Regions from separate parts of the Virgibacillus kimchii genome, predicted to be linked through region 2. Evidence: riboswitches for the same ligand, from Rfam matches in the RefSeq annotation. Region 2 holds a riboswitch; the other holds the start of a gene.
What was found. Region 2 has a riboswitch for S-adenosylmethionine ahead of ACZ42C_RS09425 (MetQ/NlpA family ABC transporter substrate-binding protein). Riboswitches for the same ligand answer to the same signal wherever they lie in the genome.

Region 1: it holds a riboswitch for S-adenosylmethionine, as region 2 does, so the genes downstream of both, ACZ42C_RS18740 (OsmC family protein) here and ACZ42C_RS09425 (MetQ/NlpA family ABC transporter substrate-binding protein) in region 2, are expected to answer to the same signal.

What each region holds. Positions count from the first base shown of each region.
Region 1 is NZ_AP043951.1:3,840,111-3,847,911, reverse strand. It holds gene ACZ42C_RS18755 (DUF2179 domain-containing protein) at 210-842, opposite strand; gene ACZ42C_RS18750 (MOSC domain-containing protein) at 1,004-1,714, opposite strand; gene msrA (peptide-methionine (S)-S-oxide reductase MsrA) at 1,863-2,384, shown strand; SAM riboswitch class I at 2,520-2,624, shown strand; gene ACZ42C_RS18740 (OsmC family protein) at 2,730-3,176, shown strand; gene ACZ42C_RS18735 (IS4 family transposase) at 3,440-4,669, shown strand; gene ACZ42C_RS18730 (gamma-glutamyl-gamma-aminobutyrate hydrolase family protein) at 5,057-5,770, opposite strand; gene ACZ42C_RS18725 (MFS transporter) at 5,914-7,083, shown strand; gene ACZ42C_RS18720 (NCS2 family permease) at 7,227-7,801, opposite strand, start outside.
Region 2 is NZ_AP043951.1:1,883,731-1,891,531, reverse strand. It holds gene ACZ42C_RS09440 (enoyl-CoA hydratase/isomerase family protein) at 1-79, opposite strand, end outside; gene ACZ42C_RS09435 (methionine ABC transporter permease) at 95-757, opposite strand; gene ACZ42C_RS09430 (methionine ABC transporter ATP-binding protein) at 759-1,775, opposite strand; gene ACZ42C_RS09425 (MetQ/NlpA family ABC transporter substrate-binding protein) at 2,043-2,864, opposite strand; SAM riboswitch class I at 2,960-3,070, opposite strand; gene ACZ42C_RS09420 (glycerate kinase) at 4,008-5,141, opposite strand; gene ACZ42C_RS09415 (YjzC family protein) at 5,277-5,495, shown strand; gene ACZ42C_RS09410 (PaaI family thioesterase) at 5,537-5,947, opposite strand; gene ACZ42C_RS09405 (hypothetical protein) at 6,006-7,007, opposite strand; gene ACZ42C_RS09400 (anti-repressor SinI family protein) at 7,288-7,428, opposite strand; gene ACZ42C_RS09395 (Crp/Fnr family transcriptional regulator) at 7,500-7,801, opposite strand, start outside.

The sequences.
Region 1 (7,801 bases), 2.0 Mb from region 2:
CGGGTTTTACGAGGTGTTGATTTACAAAATAGAAGTAAAAAAGAAACTCAATGGGAATACGCTGAATTTTTTTCGCTTCATCATCTTTTTCCATCCCATCTCCAAATTAAAAACAGATTACTATAATGCAATCTGCTCCGCTTTCTACCCATGGAAGGGATATCCTAACTATAATTGATAAAAAAGAAACTGAATAGTCCTTATTTGTTCTAATCAGTTTCCTTTGCCTTATTTGTTTGGTGTTCATTGTTTTCAGGGGGATCAGGTGGATCATCGGGCTGCACCTGCTTCCCTTTCTTCGGGTTCATCAATCTCCCCCGGCGCACCTGCTTCACCCAGAATCCGCCGTAGATCTGCTTTGGTTCATAAGCAATGATAAACGCTTTCGGGTCAATTTCCTTAATCGTTTCATAAAGCTTTAATTCGTATTTTCGCGGCGTTAAAATTTGCATGGCGAGTCTGTCACCTTCCATACCGTACGCAAACCAGCTGGTCACGCCATACCCTTTTGACCTGAGCGTTCTCGTAAAGTCGATATCCGGATTGGAGGATATCACATTGACAGTAATATAGCCCAGTGCAAGTTTATCCTCAATTTTTGTTCCCACAATGACACCTGTACCAAAACCGAGTGCATAGGCTGCAAGATTTTGAATTTCATTCAGATTGTCCAATACGAGGCCAAGCCCGATAACATATATGACAACTTCCACCATGCCTACAGAAGCTGCAATATAGCGGCGGCCTTTTAAAGTTAAAATCATCCGGATCGTAAAAAATGAAACGTATACTACATTGATAAGAAATATGATTGTCACCATCACTAATGCGTTACTTAACAATGAAACCGCCTGCCTTTCCCATGTTTTGCCAGCGCACTTAAATATAATAATATGCACAGGTAAAACCGTTCTTGTCGTGTATGCTTGAATTCTCCCTGAAGAACCTGGTGGATTCCTGCATTATATGCTGGCACCCTATACTTCTATGCGGCTATTGGGGATTATTCTTTATTCGGCCCGTACACCCGCTTTTCAATAGAAGATTCTGTACCGTGAAGTCGTTTTTGCAATCTCCGTTTCCAATTCGGTGCCAGCAGTTCACAGGAAGCAAGTTCTTCCGCCAGGCGTAGATCTTCTTTATGAATATGCATGACTTCATTGCAAGCGGCAATGGTCCACTCGGGATACAGCCTTTCCAATAATTCCAGGTCAGATGCTGCCTGAACATGGCCTTCTTTCAACACGCGGAAATACCATCCGGTCCGGCCACTGTTTTGTATGCGTAAAGCCAAATCCATAATGCGGAAACGGCGGGCCGGTTTCCAGCATGGCTGGCGTGGCTGTGATACTTGAATAACCGCCTCACCTATTTTATATGTATCTCCAATGCATACGGAGTATTCATCCATTTCCAATACGGCAAAGTTTTCACCGAATCCCCCCATATCAATGGTGTCCAATTCCAGCTCCTTTTGCCAGTCTGTATAATGTTTAATCGGATAGGCAAAAACTGCCTTTTCCGGTCCACCGTGATTTTTTGTATCTGCCACTTCATCTCCGGTAAATCCAGTTTTGGACAACCACACCTTTCCTTCTGTTTCTGTTTTATAAATACCGCTCTTCCAGGGTCTGTCCATTTTATTTTCTGCATTTTCCGTACCAAGTTGCTTTACTTTTCCTGTAAATAATTTATGAACATATGGTTCTTCCATCATTACATCGCACTCCATTTATGATATAGTATCTTTATTCTATTAGAAATCCGAGCATTCGCCAACCTTTTAAAGTTACAGACGTTTGTTGCTGATAAGCAGCAGAATGTGAAAAATAAATATATTATCATCGTTCGGAGGGGAAAATATGCAATTGGAAAAAGCAACTTTTGCCGGAGGATGTTTTTGGTGCATGGTCAAGCCGTTTGACCAGTGGGACGGTGTCCATGCAGTCATATCCGGCTATACAGGCGGACACGTGGAAAACCCTACTTATGAAATAGTGAAAGAGGGAAATTCAGGCCATTACGAAGCCGTGGAAATCACGTACGATCCGGCAGTAATCAGTTATGATACAATTTTACGCATCTATTGGCAGCAAATTGATCCTACTGATGACGGCGGGCAATTCCATGATCGGGGCGATTCCTACCGGACAGCCATCTTCTATCATACGGATGAGCAGAAGCGTGCGGCGGAAAAATCCAAAAATGAACTGGAAGCCAGCGGCAGATTTTCAGCACCAATCGTTACCAGAATTCTGCCGACGGACACCTTTTACCCTGCTGAGGACTACCATCAGGAATATTATAAAAAGAACGAGAAACACTACAAAGAAGACCGGGAAAAATCCGGCCGCGATGAATTTATCCAATCTGTTTGGAAATGATTGTTGAACTTTAGGGTATGACTCCCAAAACCGCGGATAATCATAAGAAACGATTTAGCTTATTAAAAAAAAGAAAAAATAACTTTGACGATTCATTCAGTATATGATATATTAATCTAAATTCATATTAGTGACAACTCATCCAGAGAGAGGGAGGGACTGACCCGTTGAACTCTCGGCAACCGCTTATCCTTAAGCAAGGTGCCAATTTCAGAAGCATATTTATGCTAAAGATGAGAAAGGACGGTATCTGTATATCTGCCTCTTCTCATTTTTTTGAGAAGAGGCTTTATTTTTTCTCGAGTTGTCATTACATGAAAAATATCAAATGGGAGAGAAATTATTATGGCAAAAGAAGTATTCAAAGCTAACGCACATCTGCAGGAAAAAGTACTGGTGGAAACGACAGCACGGCAGCATCGTGTACTCGTTGACGAACCGCAAGCATTAGGCGGGGATGACACTGCAATGAATCCGGTAGAATTATTATTATCAGCACTGGGAGCTTGCCAATCGATTGTTGCCCGTACGTATGCTGATGACTTCGGGATTGACTTGAAGGATTTCAGAGTCGAACTGGAAGGGGATCTTGATACAAACGGATTCTTGAACAAAACTGACGTCCGTCCCGGTTTTTCAGATATTCGTTCAACATACAACATCGATACGGATGCACCAGAAGACAGAGTAGTAGAGTTCATACAATTTCTTGAAAAGCATTGCCCTGTGGGAGACACAATAGAAAACGCAGTGAATTTCTCATCTTCCTATAAAATTAATCAAAAAGCTTAGACGGGCGAAACACGGGGACGGTTCTTAAAGGGGACAATCGGAAATTTTGCGTCAAAAAAGCACAACTAGCGGGTATTAGCTGCTTGTTGTGCTTTTTTCTACCTATATCACTAGCGTTGCAGGAAAATAATATTAAAAAATCAAGTAAAATATTTTATTTGAAAGTTGGTAATATTAGATCTTTTCACTTTAAAATCCATTAAAAAAACCTTATAATTAGGGTATGGTAGTCCTGTCCAAATCCCTAACTATAAGGAGAAACCATGGACAATAATACCATAAAAACTGTATTCAAGGAATACATTCATCCATTAGATTCAAAGGTAATACAAAAAATGATTGATCATGCCGAAGTTGACAAATACGTCAAAAAGCTTGATGTACTTACGTTTACGAATGCTTTTATCTATGCCCAGTTAAAAAACTTAGATAGTCTGAAGCGGATAAGTGATACGATTAAACGAAAGAAAACGGTGCAAAGACTTGTTGGTATAGAGAGCATTAGTAAATCACAACTCTCTCGAAAAAATGGAGATATTCCACCCGAGATTTTTCAGGCGATCCTGCATCATTTAATTCAAAAGCTGCACCAAATACTTGGCCCAACAATGACAGACAAATCACTTGGAAAGCTTCATCTGATTGATTCATCGACCATTTCCATGTGTCTCAGCCAATATGAATGGGCAGATTTTCGGGAGACAAAAGCGGGAGTGAAGATGCATACTTCCATCGTCTTTTGTGATGATATCTCTTATCCAAATGATATGATACTTACCCCTGCAAGACCTGCTGATGAAACTCAGTTGGATTCATTAATTGTGCCGGATAAAGGGGTCCTTCATGTCTTCGATCGAGGTTATTTCAACTTTGCTAAGTTTGATTATTATTGTGAAAAAGGTATCCGGTTTGCCACAAGAATTAAATCGAATACTGTTGTAAATGTCATCGAGGAATTGCCGGTAGATGAGGATTCTTCAATCTCCAGGCATGCGATCGTGAAGATTGGAAACATGAAGAATCCGCTGCAGTTAATAGAAACTGTAGACAGCGAAGGGAACCAGATCCGAATTGTGTGTAACGATGCAACCGTCGGTGCACAGGAAATCAGTGATATTTACCGGCATCGCTGGCAAATTGAATTGTTTTTCAAATGGATAAAGCAACATCTGGTTATCAAAAAACTGTATGGAAAGAGTGAAAACGCTGTATACAATCAAATACTAATAGCTATGATTACTTTCTGCCTAACCCTGTTAATGAAAAACAAGTTGGGCTATGAAGGAACTTTAGTCGAAATGTTGCGTTGGACCCGTGATTTCTGGTCACAATCCATGACATTTTTTATTTCCGAATTATTCAGGAAACCAGAACGATCATCCAATGGACGACGAAGGCTGGACCACGAAAAGGTTTTTAATGAAACCTTGGCACAATACGAATCAGAGGAGGTTTTGCACTTAGATGATCTAAGCTACGATCCAGTTAACTAATAAATATATAAAATTCTAAAAATGGATGAAGGGCTACCTTTAAAGCATATTAACTTTTTTTCTCGAATAAAACTAGGTATTTATCAGAAAATTGAACTAAATAACTGAAGCTACCAGATTTATTGATTGACATTGTTTTTACTTTTTAATGCAACGCTAGTGTACCTATATGTAATTTCTAACCAGCAAAATTTTTGATTGCCCAAGAAGAATGAAGTCGCGGGTCTCAGGCGTCTCCCCCATGGAAATTCCATTTCTGATCTTTATTATAGGACTTTTCCCCATTAAAATCAATATTTAGACATACCTCCCCCCCTCCCCACTGAAGAGGCTTTTCGCCTGTTAGAGGGTCTGACCCCTCAATTGCAAAAATTCAGAATTGAGGGGTCAGACCCCCTCAGTTGCGTTTATGAATGCTTTGTATATTTTCAGGGAGGGTTGGTCGTTTATGGTTGCGGTTGCTTCCGGGTGCCATTGCAGGCCAAGTACAAAAGGCAGCTCCCGGCTTTCCACCGCTTCCACCACTCCATCACTGGATGTCCCGCTAATTTGAAATCCTTTGGGCACATTACGGTTTGCCTGGTGATGATAGCTGTTAACCTTGAATTTTTCTTCTCCGGTAATCTGATAAAGCAATGAATCTTTTTCCACATACACATAATGAGACATATGCTCCATTGGAGCCTTTTGCCTGTGCTGCAGGAGCTCTTGATCCATTTGCGCATAGATATCCTGATACATATCCCCGCCTGCTGCTATGTTTAATGTTTGGCTTCCCCGGCACACACCAAGAATGGGCTTTTTCATTCCCATTAGCTTTTTCATTAATTTAATTTCCGAGTGGTCCCTGGCAGGAATAATGGTGCCGAGGTCCGGATGTGGTTCCTCCCCAAACAGTGTAGGATCTATATCATACCCACCTGTGGCGTAGAGGCCATCAATCTGTCCTGCAATCTGCTCCACATCTTCCTCTTCCAGGAAATAAGGCAATAGGACCGGCATGCCACCGGCTCTCAGGATTGCTTTCACATTTCTATTTGTCACGGAATACACGGACTGATCCATTTCCATGGACGCAGTCAATCCAATTACTGGTTTCATTATAATCTCCCCCTGCAAAACAGTATATTTAATCATTAGTTTATACGTCCCAGCATCATCTGTCCATAGCTGATTTTCTTACTATGCTTAGACAAAAAATGCTATAGTAAGTAGGAGACAAAAATATTAGAGGAGCACTTATATTGATAAAGAAAGAATCATTAATACCGTTAAAAATGCTGTTATTCAGCTTTCATGCAACAAATACTATTATTCTAAGCTTTCTCCCCATATATCTGGATTTCCGGGGACTGAGTGAAACGGAAATTGGCTGGGTTCTGGCGATAGGACCGCTCGCCTCTATTTTTGCCCAGCCTTTTTTCGGATATTTAAGTGATAAATATAAAACAGTTAAATGGATTTTGCTCGTTTGTGTCATTGGACTGCTCATTTTCAGCACACTTTTCTTTCAAATGAACACACTGCTGTCCATTATGCTGATGGGTGCTGTTTTTTACTTTTTCACCACACCGATCGGTGCATTGGGAGATAGTCTTGCACAGCGGCGGGCGGATGAACTGCAGATTTCTTTTGGCACGATACGTATGTGGGGATCTGTCGGTTTTGCGACCTCTTCTCTTATCGTAGGTGAAATCCTTGCGCGAGTGGGAATTGAATATATGATCTGGCCTTACTTATTTTTCGGTACATTGGCACTGTTGGTTGTCTTTCGGTTAAAGGATGTAAAAGTTGATGCAGAACCAGTTCAATTTAAGGATATTGGTAAAATTGTTAAAAACAAGCCCTTTATCTTTTTTCTGCTGCTGATCATGTTCCTGTCCATTACACACCGGGCAAATGATAGTTATATGGGACTTTATATTACGAGACTCGGCGGATCAGAAGGATTAGTCGGGCTGGCATGGTTTGTTGGGGTGATTGCCGAGGCACTCGTTTTTGCCTTTGCGGGGTTTTGGTTCAAGCGGTTTAAACCGCTGATTTTCATTATTTTCGCTGGTGCGATTTACAGTCTCCGCTGGTTTATTTATGGCTGGGCGGATGACCCAATGTATATTGTTGCACTGCAATTCCTGCACGGCCTCACATTTGGTGTATTTTATCTGGCTTCGTTCTCCTACATTACAAGGCTCATACCAAGGCTATTACAATCCACCGGACATCTTGTATTCTTTGCTACATTCTTTGGTGTTTCCGGGATTGTCGGCTCTTTGGCAGGCGGGAGGATCATCGATACATTCAGCGGAAGTGCACTTTACTACAGCATGGGTATGATGGCAGCAATAGGTACAGTTTTGTTAATCATATTTCATGTGTTTTCATACAGGAAGGACTTTGATTCCGCGAACGGCTAGTGCGCAGCGATTCTGGAAAAATCACAGTCGTTGCTGAAAAGGCGTCAAAGGACACTTTTTATAACATATGAAACCCTGACATTTATCCCTTATAAAAATAATTGGATGAATGCCAGGGTCTCAAAGTATTACCTGCTTCTACTCTAACTCAAAAACATAAAATACAATACAAATATGACAAATAATCCATAGATTACCGGATGTACTTCTTTCCCTCTGCCTTTTATAATCATCGTAATCGGATAGAAAACAAACCCAATCGCGATCCCCGTTGCAATACTGTATGTTAAAGGCATGGTCGCAACGGTTAAAAAGGCAGGAACAGCAATTTCAAATCGATCCCACTCAATATCCTTCAGTGCTGAAGCCATCAAAACACCAACAATAATCAGGGCTGGAGCAGTCACCTCGGATGTTACTACACTTAGTAATGGCGAGAAAAATATGGCCAATAGGAAGAATCCTGCAGTAACAACTGATGCAAACCCTGAACGTGCACCGGCACCGACACCGGAGGATGATTCGACAAAAGCAGTTGTCGTCGAGGTTCCAACAGTGGCACCGACTACTGTTGCTGCAGAGTCGGCAAATAGTGCTTTACCGGCACGCGGCATTTTATTGTCCTTTAATAGTCCCGCCTGACGGGCAACACCGACAAGGGTGCCTGCTGTATCAAAAAAGTCAACAAACAGGAATGTTAAAATAACGACCAGCATCT
Region 2 (7,801 bases):
AGGAATTCTTTTTCTCCGGGCGATTGATAATAATGGCAGCGATGGCGCCGTCTTTTTCTACATACAGTTCATGGGACATATGTTCACTCCTCCGTTAATCTTTCTTTAATCTTGCTGCAAGCCTGTTTCCAATGGACTGAACCCCTTGGACTAAAATAATTAAAATAATGACCGTGGCGTACATGACTTCTGCTTCATATCGTAAATGACCATAACGGTAGGCAAGATCCCCGAGACCGCCTGCGCCGACCAGACCGGCCATGGCTGTCGCACCGATCAGGCTGACGGTTGCGATCGTAAGGCCAAGGATAATCGATGGGCGGGCTTCCCTGAGCATTACACTCCAAATAATCTGGCGCTTTTTAATCCCCATCGCTTTATAAGCTTCCACCACACCGCCATCGACTTCGAGCAGTGATGTTTCCATTAATCTCGCTATATATGGGGCCGTATAGAGGACAAGCGGAACAATGGCACCCTGCACGCCAATCGTAGTACCGACAATAAATTTCGTAAAAGGCAAAATGAAAAAGAGTAAAATAATAAATGGAATCGACCGTACAATATTAATAATGAGATTAAGGATCTGGTACACCCATTTATTTTCCAGGGCCTGCCCCGGACGTGTCAGTACGACCAGTATTCCCAGGGGGATACCAATCAACGTTGCCAGCAAAAGAGCGATGCTTACCATTTGAAATGTTTGGATGGTTGCTTCCCATATAATCGGGAACCAATCTTCAATAAATTGATTCATGTCAGTTAGCCTCCACTTCTTCCGTTCGCACGCCTTTTTCCTTTAAAAAGATAATTGCTTCTCTTGTTTTCTCCTGTTCCCCGACAAGGTGAATAACCAGGTTTCCAATGATGCCGTTCTTCAGTTCCATAATATTGGCCGTTAATATATTCGGCTGAACATTAAACCGCTGACTAACCTCTGCCAGGAGCGGTTCTCCCGCATTCTCCCCGACAAAGGTAAGTCGGGAAACTGTCCCCTCCAGCTGTAGCTGCTCAATGAGGGAGGACGATAATTTTCGCTGGGATATCGTATTTAAAAACCGCTTTGTCGTCGGTTCAACAGGATGTGTAAATAAATCAACCGCGGTTCCATCTTCAATAATCCGCCCATCTTCCAGGACGTACACATAATCGCATATCTTTTGAATCACATTCATTTCGTGCGTAATGAGGAGAATCGTAATACCGAGCTCCTGATTTATTTTCAGAAGCAAGTCAAGAATGGAATTGGTCGTTTCCGGATCGAGTGCGCTGGTTGCTTCATCACTTAAAAGAACTTCCGGTTCCTGTGACAAAGCCCTCGCGATGGCGACCCGCTGTTTCTGTCCGCCTGACAATTGGGCGGGATAGGCATCTTTTTTATCGGACAGATCCACAATCTGCAAATATTTATCGACCTTTTCCTGCACTTCCTGTTTACTGTAGCCCAATAGTTTTAGAGGAATAGCCACATTATCAAAAACCGTGGCTGTTTTCAGCAGGTTAAAATGCTGAAAAATCATGCCGACCTTTTGCCGGGTAACCCTAAGCTCCTCATCGGACAGGGCAGTCACTTCTTTTCCGGCGACATGCACTTTCCCGTCTGTTGGCTTCTCCAGTGCATTCACAAGCCGGATCAACGTACTTTTCCCGGCACCACTGTAGCCAATTACACCATGGATCTCTCCCTTGGGAACATGAAGGCTCACCTCATCGACCGCCTTCACGCCACCACTTTTAGAAGAAAAAACTTTAGAAACACCCTCTAACCTTATCATCTCAACATGACATCCTTTCACTGCAACACCGGGACGGTTCTCCAGTTGCAAAATTTACTTCAACGTCTGGCAGTGGCGGGCATGCGGTTGGCAGGACAACGAGCTGTCACTATAGAATAGATGCCCATCCTTTCCACACAATGTGCGGGCTGAATCGCGGGGTGGAGTCGTGAAATGCTGATGTCCGGGAACACCTTCAAGATTCGTAACCCCGCCTCATGCACAGAAGTTAGTGCACATTCCCGCATGCTCGCCACATATTAACATTTACTCATCCCAGCTCGGAATAATAGAACCTTCAAATTCTTCTTCAATAAAATCTCTGACTTCTTCAGATTGGTAGGCATTGATAAAACGTTCCACTGTCGGATCATCTTCGTTCCCCTCGCGAACAACGATGTAATTCACATATGGGGAATTGGTGGATTCCAGTAAAATAGAATCATCCCTCGGGCTCATACCCGCTCCCAGTGCAAAGTTTGTGTTGATGGCCGCCGCGTCCACTTCACTTAATTGATTTGGAATTTGTGCGGCATCCAGTTCGATGAATTCCAGGTTTTTCGGATTTTCCACTACATCGTGAATGGACGCTGTTTCTGCTTTATCTTCATCAAGCTTGATAAATCCTGCTTCCTCCAATATGAAAAGTGCCCGTGATCCATTCGTCGGATCATTCGGCAATCCAAACTGCGCGCCATCCGGCAAGTCTTCAACGCTCTCATACGTATCGGAATAAACCCCCATTGGATTCAAAATAGTTTCCCCGACAGGTACCAGATTAGTGCCATGGTCATCATTAAATGCATCAAGAAACGGTTTGTGCTGATAGCTGTTTACATCCAGATCTCCTTCATCAAGTGAAGTGTTTGGTAAAACATAATCGGAAAATACTTTCAAATCAATTTCCAGTCCGTCTTCCGCGGCTATTTCTGCTGCAACCTCAACGATCTGTTCATGCGGTCCGGCTGTAACCCCGACCACTAGTTTATCTTCATCCACTGCATCGCCCCCATCTGCAGAACCTGTTCCACAAGCACCAAGCAACCCGATAATTAAAATGAGACTAAAAATAAATACTGCTTTCTTCATTTTCCATTCCTCCCAATTTTGTATTTTCTAGTTGATAAATAGAAAAAGCCTCTCTTTTTAAAAGAAAGAGAGGCTTGTAATCCATACAATTTCCTCTCTTATCTTCCAAAACATGACGTTTTGCAGGAATTAGCACCTTTTTATGCCGAACGCATAAAGGTTGCCGAGCTTCATCGGGCCAGTCCCTCAGCTACTCTCGATAAGAGATTTGCTTATTCGTTTATCAAACATAATGTATACAATATATCATAATGGTAATTCCGTCAACCGTTAAATTAAAAAAATCAGGGGAGAATGTGTTGCTAAAGGTGCTCAGCCTGGCAACAACTTTTTGATATTGAAATGATCAGTTAGAGGGGAGGCGCGTTATTCTGTGCCTGAGCGGCAGTATGAGTCTCGTTCATTGTTTGATCGGGTGGTGAAGATTGAAAGTGGATAAAAGTTGAGTAAAGCGATCTTCATAAAGGTGATGAAGAACGAAAATATAAGAAAGTCGAGGGGAAACGATCTTCATCCAGGCGATGAAGGTCAAAAATGTAAGAAAGTCGAGTAAAGTGATCTTCATAAAAGCGATGAAGATCGAAAATGTATAGAAGTCGAGTAAAGCGATCTTCACCTAGGCGATGAAGATCGAAAATGTATAAAAATCGAATAAACCGATGTTCAACCAGACGATGAAGATCAAAAATGTATAGAAGTCGAGGGGAAACGATCTTCAACCAGACGATGAAGATCGAAAATGTATAGAAGTTGAGTAAACCGATCTTCACAAGCGTGATGAAGATCAAAAATGTATAGAAGTTGAGTAAAGCGATCTTCATAAAGGCGATGAAGATCAAAAATGTAAAAAAGTTGAGTAAACCGATCTTCACAAAGGCGATGAAGATCAAAACTATATAAAAATCGAATAAACCGATGTTCACCCAGACGATGAAGATCGAAACTGCAAAAAAATTCGAGGAATCCGATCTTCATATCGTCTGCATCATTGAACGAATGAAAGAACAACCATCTCGTTCACTACCAGATCGACTGTATCAGTAAATAAACGAGAGGAAAACTCCATCCTTCATTGACTTAAAGCATCCCCTGTCCCATCATCTTAAATACACCCTAGATTAACTATCCCCATCAACCGCACCCTCATTTATATTCTTTTACCCCGCACACCAAAGCCATAACCTGCTTTGTCTGCTTCGTTAAAAGTTCCGCGGCGTTTTCCATGCATTCCTCCAGTGTGAGCGGCCTATTCGTAATGGAAAAACAACCGGAAAAACTCTCCAGCAAAGCATCTGCATTCCCACCCAGACTGCCGGAAAGGAGAACAGTCGGCACCCGATGTTTTTTCGCCAATGAAGCAACATATCCCGGGGCTTTTCCATATAGTGTCTGCTCATCACTTTGCCCTTCTCCGGTGAAGACCAGGTCTGCCTTCTCAATGGTTTTCTCCAATTGACTTGCCTCTGCAACCAGTTTGGCGCCTGACATGAGCTCACCACCCAAGGCCAGCAATGCAAATCCAAGTCCGCCGGCCGCGCCCGCGCCTGGTGAATCCATAAATTTCCCCGCAGTTTCCTTCTCTACCAGTTGCCCAAAATGTGCCATGGCTTGATCATACGCTTCCAGCTGCCGGGGAGTTGCTCCTTTTTGCGGTCCGTACACATAGGTGGCTCCGTGCTTTCCGCAAAGTGGATTGTCAACATCAGCCGCCACTTTAATGGAGATATGCTGAATTCGCGGATCCATCCCGGAAAAATCAACTGCCTTCACTCGTTGTAGGTCTTTCCCAAAAAAACCGACATTTTCCCCATTGCTGTCAGTTGCTTTCATTCCCAATGCCTGCAGCATCCCCAGCCCGCCGTCATTCACAGCGCTTCCGCCAAGTCCGATAATGAGTTCCGTGCAGCCTTGGTCCATCGCATCCAGGATAGCTTCTCCGAGTCCAAAAGAGGTGGTGTGATCCGGGTTTCGCTGAGGCGCCGGAACCTGTGTCAGCCCAGCAATGGCTGCACATTCGATAACCGCTGTTTTTCCACCGGTAATGGCATAGGCGGTACTGATTTTAGTCCCCAAAGGTCCGGTTACCTCCAAAGGTATTCGTTTTCCCCCAGATGCCATAAGTAAAGCGTCCACTGTACCTTCACCGCCATCTGCCATTGGTTTCTGCATTACCTCTGCTTCCGGTATTTTTTTATGTATGCCATTTGCCATGCACTGTGCTGCCTCCACAGATGTCAGGCTGCCTTTAAATGAATCAGGTGCGACAACAATTTTCATTGCGTTCTCCTTTCAAAATTTTAAAATGTTATCCATACTATACCGCATAAATGTAATTATTCCTATACTCCTAGATACATAACCGGGACATGCTGAGACATAATAAAATTGAAGAATGACAAGGAGGTTTTTAAAATGGGTGAAATCAGTCAATTTAAGGGCGGGGAAAAAGCACCAAATAACGGAATTTATATTGAAGTAGGCAGGGAAGGCGGTGGAGTGGAAGAGCCGAGGCAAGTGGAAATGTCAAAAGGGGATAAGTTTCCCGAAACCTCAAATAATGACCGTTTTTGGAAGTCCAAACGGAGTCTGTCACGTCCAAGCCCGAACAACAGCAGGCATACATCGAATTAAAAAAGTGGGGGCATGAAAGACAGCATGCCCCCTGGTCCAGCTTATCTTTTTTCAACGACAGCTACCGTACATCTGGAGACACAGATCAGTTTGTTTTCCTCATCTGTAATTTTAATATCCCAAACCATGTTGGTTCTTCCTTTATGCAAAGGAGTGGCAGTGGCGGTCACCACACCATCCCTCTTTCCTCTTACATGATTGGCATTAATTTCTATACCGGCCGGAAAATGTGTTTCCGGATTAATATTTAATGCCGTCCCAATACTGGCAGCTGTTTCGGCAAGGGCAACAGAAGCACCTCCGTGCAAAAGCCCCATTGGCTGAATGGTTTTCGGCCCCACCGGCATTATACAGACAACCCGATCCGGTGTTAATTCTTCATGGGTAATTCCCAGCGCACCTACCAGTGTTTCACTGGAATCGATTCCATTTAACAGACTGGTATACTCCATTATTCTCCCCCTCAAGTATTTTAAAAAGGAGGACCACGATCATCCGCGGTCCACAACCCTAATCAAAAAGATATATTTTTGCTTGTTCTTGTTCCTGATTAATTAAATGAAGTTCCTGCATATGAAAATCCAACGCTGCCAGCTGCAGCACATTTTCAAAATCACTAATATCAGTTTGGGCATCAGGTGAATTGTAGTGAACCTCTGCAATTGCATCATGTACGCTCACATCGATAATTTCGATTCCTTCACTAATCCCGGAGTGGTAAGCGGCACTATCCTGCACGCTTTGCATCTTGTTCACCGTTTCCGCAAAGTCCATTAAATCTCCATCATCATTTGTCATGACTTCCTCAGCTGCAACGCCGCTAATATACCTTCTTGTACCGTCGATGTCACCATATACGTAAAAGCCCCTGCTTTTCGGTGCCTCGACTTCAAGGGTTTCAATTCTGCCTGTTTGTCCAAAGTCAATCCCCGGTTCATCTCCCACATAGAAGTGTAATGTATCAATGCCATACAGCGAACTGATATCATAGAGCATATCCGTAAAATATAACTGCTCTGCGGAAGCCATCGATTTCAGTTGCTCATTTTCCGTAAAATAAAGGGAGGCGGCAGTTCCCTCCGCGGAAATGCGTTCCAGTTCCTCGAGCTTGTCCGTTTCAACACTTTCTTTCAGCGAAGCCATAAATCTGTCTTCCAATGGAAGTTGCTGCTCCGATCGTTGAAATGAGAAAACAATTAACTCTTCATCGGCATCGAAATCCCTGTGCCCATACACTTCATATGAGCCATCGATAATTTCTTCTGTCATGACTGCTTCTTCTTCATTTGCGTCTTCTGAAGCGGATGGTTGTTCCTCTTCACTTTCTGCTTCTTCGGTTTCTGTATTTTCATTCTCTGATGCTTCGTCTTCAGGTTCTTCCTCGACAGCCGTCTCTTCCGTGTCCGTCCCGTTTTCTGTTTCCTCTAACTCCTCATCCGTTTCGGTCTGCCCGCATGCCATAAGTAAAGATAGCATCCCAACGATGATTAGCAGCCAAAATGTTTTCTTCATGTGTAAAGACCCCCTCTTGCAGAATAATGCTTCCTGTCTGAATGACAAATATAAATAAGCCAATCACTATCTACAGTATAACATTGGGAAGCAATATAATCTTGTCAGGGAATATCGAAATGTCTGCTGGCATGCAAATGTGGAGGAGAAAACCGCAGAGAAGCTGGTGGAATTCTATTTGTAAATAGAAAATTATATATGCAAATAAGCAGCTGCCAAAGATAAAATGCGGAAACTGTTAATCTTTGGCAACCTAGAAAAAGATGTCATTAAAAAGCTGCTACTGTAATTTATGGTGCGATTTCCGACGAATAAACTCCTGTACTTCCTGTATGCTAAGACCGATAGACTTTGCCTGTGTAATTAATATGATCCATTCAGGATCCAATTTTTTCATTACCGGAGCATGAACATCAGTCAATATCTGAAGCCTCCTTATATTTCATCATGTATTGTTGTTTTATAATACAACATATATAAGGATTACTTCTGTTAACTACTTAACGAAATCGGATTTTTTATAGCATTTTGATTTACTTGGATCGTTTTCCGGCCGCTACTCCGGATAAATCCTTCTCGTTTCAGCTGGTGGATATTGGTTGATACGGATTCCCTTGTGACACCAAGCATATTTGCTATTTCCTGATGGGATAATGGAATAGGTATCGTTACAAAAGTACATTCTTCCTTTCCGTAGGTGTCTGCCATGGAGAAAAGTAAATGCTTCAACTGTTCTTTCACATTTTCAGTCGCAATGATTTCAAGCATTTTTTCACGTTTTTTCAGCCGGTCGC